Regions from separate parts of the Dactylosporangium sp. NPDC049140 genome, predicted to be linked through region 2. Evidence: riboswitches for the same ligand, from Rfam matches in the RefSeq annotation. Region 2 holds a riboswitch; the other holds the start of a gene.
The links. Region 2 has a riboswitch for thiamine pyrophosphate ahead of thiS (sulfur carrier protein ThiS). Riboswitches for the same ligand answer to the same signal wherever they lie in the genome.

Region 1: another riboswitch for thiamine pyrophosphate. It lies ahead of AB0B76_RS30095 (ECF transporter S component); the one in region 2 lies ahead of thiS (sulfur carrier protein ThiS).

What each region holds. Positions count from the first base shown of each region.
Region 1 is NZ_JBEZDS010000021.1:93,712-97,103, reverse strand. It holds gene AB0B76_RS30105 (acyl-CoA dehydrogenase family protein) at 1-396, opposite strand, end outside; gene AB0B76_RS30100 (alpha/beta fold hydrolase) at 435-1,259, opposite strand; TPP riboswitch at 1,312-1,429, shown strand; gene AB0B76_RS30095 (ECF transporter S component) at 1,508-2,077, shown strand; gene AB0B76_RS30090 (ATP-binding cassette domain-containing protein) at 2,078-3,392, shown strand, end outside.
Region 2 is NZ_JBEZDS010000014.1:42,445-45,836, reverse strand. It holds gene thiO (glycine oxidase ThiO) at 1-997, shown strand, start outside; TPP riboswitch at 1,024-1,134, shown strand; gene thiS (sulfur carrier protein ThiS) at 1,133-1,336, shown strand; gene AB0B76_RS23405 (thiazole synthase) at 1,329-2,093, shown strand; gene AB0B76_RS23400 (thiamine phosphate synthase) at 2,087-2,602, shown strand; gene thiD (bifunctional hydroxymethylpyrimidine kinase/phosphomethylpyrimidine kinase) at 2,599-3,387, shown strand.

The DNA.
Region 1 (3,392 bases), on a different contig from region 2:
CAGCAGCGCGCCGATGGACGGGTTGACCGAGCCCACGAGCATGAGCGCGCGGCAGTAGTCGAGGTTCGTCAGGCCCAGCCCGCCGTACTTCTGGTCGATCTTCATCCCGAACGCGCCCAGCTCGCCGAGGGAGCGGAGCACCTCGTCGGGGATGCGCGCGTCGCGCTCGATCTGCTGCCCGTCGACGGTCTCGACGTAGGCGGTGAGCTTTTCGCGGAACTCGACGCCGCGGGCCTCGGCGGCGGGGTCGAGCTCCGGCAGCGGGTCGATGAGATCGAGGCGGAGCCGGCCGAGGAAGAGCTCCTTGCCGAAGCTGGGCTTCCTCCACTCGGTCTCGCGGTTCTCCTCGATGACCTTGCGCGCCTCGCGTTCCGCGCGCACCGACGTCGAAACCATGGACACCCCCAGGTGGACGCTCCTGAACCTCCAGGTTATTACCCGCGAGTAGCGTTGACTATGCCGACAATCGCCGCGGCTACTTCCGCGGGCGCCTCATCGGGGATCCAGTGGCTGATCCCGGCGAGCGGGACGAACCGGTAGTCCCCCGCGACGTACGAGGCGCAGGCGCGGGCCGCCGTCGGGCCGATCGCCACGTCGCCGTCGCTCCACATGTACGTGGTCGGGACCGTCGCCGGGCCGAGGCCGACCAGGTCGAGGGGGCTCATCGCGCGGTACCAGTTCAGCGCCGGGGTCAGCGCGCCCGGCTCGAGCAGGGGCCGCACGTAGGCGTCGGCGTCGGCCAGCGGGGCGAAGAGTGACCGCAGCCGCCGCCCGCCGTCGGCCAGCAGCACCTCCTCGGCCTTCCCGGGCTGCCGGAAGAGCTTGATGTACGCCGAGCGCTCCTTCTGGTCCGGATCGTTGGCGTACGCGTAGGCCGAGGCGTGCGGGTGCGGCACCGAAACCGCGGTGAGCGTGCGCACCCGGGAGGCGTGCCGCAGCGCCACGTGCCAGGCGCAGATGGCGCCCCAGTCGTGCCCCACCAGGTGTACCGCCGGGATGTCCAGCGCATCGAGGACGGCGACCACGTCCAGGGCGCACTCGGTGATCCGGTAGGCCTCGACCTCCGCGGGCCGGGCGCCCGGCGAGGTGCCCCGCTGGTCGAGGGCGTAGGTGCGCAGCCCGGCCGCGTGCAGCCGCGGGGCGACGTCCGCCCACTCGCCGCTGTGCTGCGGGAAGCCGTGCAGCAGCAGCACCGGCTCGCCGTCCTCGGGGCCGCCGTCGAACACATCGAACGTGAGCGAGCGCGCCGTGATTTTCATGACCCGAGACTACGAGCAGACGACGTTCACTGTTACCGTCGGGAAACAACTGCACATCCGACAGGGGAGCGCACAGCGCTGAGAGTGCGGCGGCCGCGTCAAATCGGCCCCGCAGACCCTCGAACCTGATCTGGGTAATGCCAGCGCAGGGAGCTCGGTCACCTCACGCCAGCACGCCATGCCGCCGTACCCCGGCGGTGCGGCGTCGCGTCTCCTTCTGGTTCGCCTGAACTGGGAGGTATCCAACAATGCAGACTCGTTGGCGGACCGTCGACATCGTCGTCGCGTCCATCATCGCCGTCGCCTTCGCCGGGGTGTTCTACGCCTGGAACAACCTGTGGAACGCGCTGGACAGCTTCGCGCTGCCGTGGCGCGCGGTGATCTACGGCGTGTGGCTCATCCCCGCGGTCCTCGGCCCGCTCGTGATCCGCAAGCCCGGCGCCGGGCTGTACACCGAGCTCGTGGCCGCGATCGTCTCGGCGCTCTTCGGCTCGGCCTGGGGGCTCACCGTCGTCGTGTCCGGCCTGGTGCAGGGCATCGGCGGCGAGTTCGGCTTCGCCGCGACCGGCTACCGCGGGTACAAGCTGGGCAATGCGCTCGTCGCGGGCGCGCTGTCTGGCGCCGGGGCGGCGCTGTTCGACCTGAGCGTGTACTACGGCGACACGTTCACCGCCGGGCAGAAGTGGACCTACGCCGCGCTGGTCGTGGCCAGCGGCGCGGTCGTTGCCGGGGCCGGCAGCTGGGCGTTGCAGCGCGCGCTGGCGCGGACGGGCGTGCTGGACCGGTTCCCGTCCGGGCGGGAACGCGTAGCAATCTGAGTGAGCACGGTCGAGCTCAGGAACTTCGGGTGGCGGCACGCCGGGCGCAAGGCCTGGGCGGTCCGCCACCTCGACCTGCGCATCGAGCACGGCGAGCGGGTACTGCTGCTGGGCGCCTCCGGGGCCGGCAAGTCCACCCTGCTCGCCGCGCTCGCCGGCCTGCTCGCCGAGGACTCCGGCGAGCAGGAGGGCGAGGTCCTGCTCGACGGGCGCCCCGCGCGGCAGGCGCGGGGCGAGACCGGGATCGTCTTCCAGGACCCGCAGACCCAGCTCGTGATGAGCCGGGCCGGCGACGACGTCGCCTTCGGCCTGGAGAACCGGGGCGTGCCCCGGTCCGAGATCTGGCCGCGGGTCGACGCGGCGCTGACGGCCGTCGGGTTCCCCTATGACCGCGGCCGTGGTACCGCCGAGCTCTCCGGCGGCGAGCAGCAGCGCCTGGCCATCGCCGGGGTCATCGCGCTGCGGCCCGGGCTGCTGCTGCTCGACGAGCCGACCGCGAACCTCGACCCGGACGGGGCGCAGCTCGTCCGCACCGCCATCGCCAAGGTCATCCAGGACCTCGACGCGACCCTGGTGCTGGTCGAGCACCGCGTCGACGAGGCCCTGCCCCTGGTCGACCGCACGATCGTGATCGGCGACGACGCCGGCGCCGTCTGGACCCCCGGCGCCCCGCTGCCGTCCCGCCGGGCCGCCACCGCCCCCGGCGAGGCCCTGCTCACCGCCGAGCGGCTGGCCCTGCCGCACACCGGCAACACGGTGGACGAGGCCGTCCTCGCGGGCCAGGCGCTCGCCGTCGAGGGCCCCAACGGCGCCGGCAAGACCACCCTGGCGCTGCTGCTCGGCGGGCTGACGCGGCCGTCCGGCGGGCGGGTGGTGGCCGCGGCCGCGCTGGCCGGCCGGGACGCGGGCCGCCCGCCGCACCGCTGGCGGGCGCGCCGCCTGGCCGCCCGGATCGGCTCGGTGTTCCAGAACCCGGAGCACCAGTTCGTCACCAGCACCGTCCGGGCCGAACTGGCCCTGGGGGGCGCGCCGGAGGCGACGGTCGACGAGCTGCTCCAGCGGCTGTACCTCGACCGCCTGGCCCTGGCCAACCCCTTCACGCTCTCCGGGGGCGAGCAGCGCCGGCTCAGCGTCGCGACCGCCCTGGCCGCCGCCCCGCGGGTGCTGGTCCTGGACGAGCCGACGTTCGGGCAGGACCTGCGGACCTGGCGCGAGCTGGTGACCCTGCTGGCCGACCTGCGCGACGAGGGCCGCGCGCTGGTGCTGGTGACCCACGACCCGCAGCTCGTGGCGGCGATCGGCGACCGACGGCTGG
Region 2 (3,392 bases):
CGCGTTCGAGCTCGTCGAGCGCGGCGCCGCAGCGATCACGGTGTACGACCGCGACCCCTCGGCCGGGGCCGGGCTGGTCGCCGCCGGAATGCTCGCGCCCACCGGCGAGGCCGTGTTCGGCGAGGAGGATCTGCAGGCGCTGATGCTCGAGTCGATGCGCCGCTGGCCGTCGTTCGCCGAGCGGGTCGAGGCCCGGACCGGGGTGCCTGTCGCGTACCGCACCGACGGCACCCTCCTCGTCGCGCTCACCGCCGACGACCAGGCCGAGATCGACCGGCTGATCGGCTTCTACCGCCGCGCGGGTACCCCCATCGAGCCGCTCACCGGCCGGGGGCTGCGCGAGCTCGAGCCGCTGCTCGCCCCGCGGGTCCGCGGCGGCGCGCTCGCCCCCGGCGACCACCAGGTCGACCCGCGGCGGCTGCTGCGGGCCCTGCGCACGCTGCCGGTGCGGTTCGAGGCGCGGGACGTCACCGAGCTGTCCACGCTGCGGGACGATGTGATCATCGTCGCCAACGGCACCGGCTCGGCCGCGCTGACCGGGCTGCCGGTGCGCCCCGTGAAGGGCCAGCTGCTGCGGCTGCGGGGCGCCGAGCCGCTGCTGCGGCACGTCGTGCGGGGGGTGGCGGCGGGGCGGCACGTGTACCTCGTGCCGCGCGCCGACGGCGAGCTCGTCGTCGGCGCCACGGAGGAGGAGCGCGGCGCCGACACCACGGTCACCGCCGGCGGCGTGCTGGACCTGCTCCGCCCGGCCGCCGACCTCCTGCCCGGCGTCGCCGAGCTGGCGCTGGCCGAGACCCTCGCCGGCCTGCGCCCGGGCACGCCCGACAACGCCCCGGTCATCGGCCGCCTGGCGCCGTCGGGGGTGCTGGTCGCCACCGGTCACCACCGCAACGGCGTGCTCCTGGCCCCGGTCACCGCGGCCGCCGTCGCCGACCTCGCGCTGCTCGGCGCGACCGGGGTCGACCTTCACGCCTTCGGGGCAGCGCGCTTTACCTGACCATGGCGGCGGCGTTATGGTCGGACACGTACCCCACGGGAGTCCGGTGTGACCGGGCTGAGAGGGGGGCTGTCAGCCCCCGACCGTCGAACCTGATCCGGGTCATGCCGGCGCAGGGAGGCAGGAGTGAGTCCTATGCAGCTCGTGGTCAACGCGGTCGCATCGAGCGTCGCCGACGGCACCACCGTCGCCGACGTGGTGCACGCCCTCGCCGGAGACGATCCGCGCGGGATCGCCGTCGCCCTCAACGGTGACGTGGTACCCCGATCGCGCTGGGCGCAGACGCGCCCGGCCGACGGCGACCACGTCGAGGTGCTGACGGCGGTCCAAGGTGGATGACGCCCTTGTGCTGGACGGCGTGGAGCTGTCGTCCCGCCTCATCCTCGGCACCGGCGGGGCGACGAGCCACGCCGCCCTGGAGGCGGCGATCCGGGCCAGCGGCACCGCGCTCGTCACCGTCGCGCTGCGCCGGCTCGACCCGGCCGCGCCCTCGCTCCTCGACGTGGTCGAGCGGTGCGGGGTACGCGTGCTGCCCAACACCGCCGGCTGCTACACGGCCACCGAGGCGGTCAAGCTCGCCCACCTGGCCCGGGAGGCGTTCGGCACCGCCTGGGTGAAACTCGAGGTGATCGGCGACGAGGAGACCCTGCTGCCCGACGGCGTCGAGTTGGTCACCGCGGCCGCCCGGCTCGTCGAGGACGGGTTCGTCGTCCTGCCGTACACCAGCGACGATCCGATCCTCGCCCAGCGCCTGGCCGACGCCGGCTGCGCGGCCGTCATGCCGCTCGGCGCGCCCATCGGCTCCGGGCTGGGCATCCGCAACCCGCACAACATCGCGCTGATCCGGCGGCTCGTCACCGTGCCGGTCATTCTCGACGCCGGGATCGGTACCGCCTCCGACGCCGCCCTCGCCATGGAGCTGGGCTGCGACGGGGTGCTGCTCGCCTCCGCCGTCACCCGGGCCGAGCACCCGGCGCACATGGCCGAGGCGATGCGCCTCGCGGTGCGGGCCGGCCGCCTGGCCCACCTGGCCGGGCGGATCCCCCGGCGCCTGCACGCGACCGCATCCAGCCCGACCGGAGGTATGCCGTGGTAGAGCCCGGCCTCATCGTCTTCACCGACCGCCGGCAGGCTGAACGCCCGCTGGACGAGGTGATCGCGGGCGCCGTCGACGGCGGGGCCCGGGTGGTGGTCCTGCGCGAGCACGACCTCCCGCCGCGGCGCCGCCTCAAGCTCGCCGCGGCCCTGCGCACCCGCCTCGACCAGGTCGGCGGCCGCCTGCTGCTGGAGGAGGACGGCGAGCTGTGCAAGTGCCACGGCCTCGAGGAGCTGTTCGCGGCCGCCGAGGACCCCGCCGACTACGTCACCCTCTCGCCGATCTTCGCCACGCGCAGCAAGCCCGGGTACGGCCCGCCGCTCGGCCTGGCCGCCCTGGGCCGCATGGCGGTGGTCGCGCCCGTGCCGGTCTACGCGCTCGGCGGCGTGGACACCCCGGCCCGCGTCCGCGACTGCCTGGACGAGGGCGCCGCCGGCGTGGCCGTGATGGGGGCCGTCATGCGCGCCGACGACCCGGGGCGCCTGGTGAAGGAGCTCCTCGCCGCATGAACCCGCCCGTTGCGCTCACCATCGCCGGCTCCGACTCCGGGGGCGGGGCCGGGATCCAGGCCGACCTCAAGACCTTCGCCGCGCACGGGGTCTTCGGCACCAGCGTGATCACCGCGCTCACCGCCCAGAACACCGTCGGCGTGCGGGCCATCTCCGCCGTCGACCCGGGGTTCGTGCAGGCCCAGCTCGAGGCCGTCCTCGACGACCTGCCCGTCGCCGCGGTGAAGACCGGCATGCTGGCCACCCCGGAGACCGTCGCGCTCGTGGCCCGGTTCGCGCCGCGGCTGCCGGGCCTGGTCGTCGACCCGGTGCTCGTGGCCTCCTCCGGCGACCGGCTCTTCACCGCCGACGCCGAGCGGGCGTACCTCGACCTGCTCTTCCCGCACGCCGCCGTCGTCACGCCGAACCTGCGCGAGGCCTCGGTGCTGCTCGGCCGCGACGTCCTCGACGCCGAGGACGCCGCCAAGGCCGCCGAGGACCTGGCCGCCTACGGCCCCCGCTGCGTCGTGGTCAAGGGCGGCCACCTGCGGGGGAGCGCCGAGGCGGTGGACGCGGTCTGGTACGACGGCCACACCTCGCTGCTCACCGCGCCCTGGATCCCCACGTCCAACAACCACGGCACCGGCTGCACCTTCGCCGCCTCGACCGCCGCCCGGCTCGCGGCCGGCGACGAGCTGCCGATCGCCCTCGCCGGGGCCAAGTCCTACGTCCACTCGGCCCTCACCCGCTCGGCGTCCTGGAGCCTGGGCGCCGGCCACGGCCCCCTCGCCTGGGGCCCCTTCTAACGCAC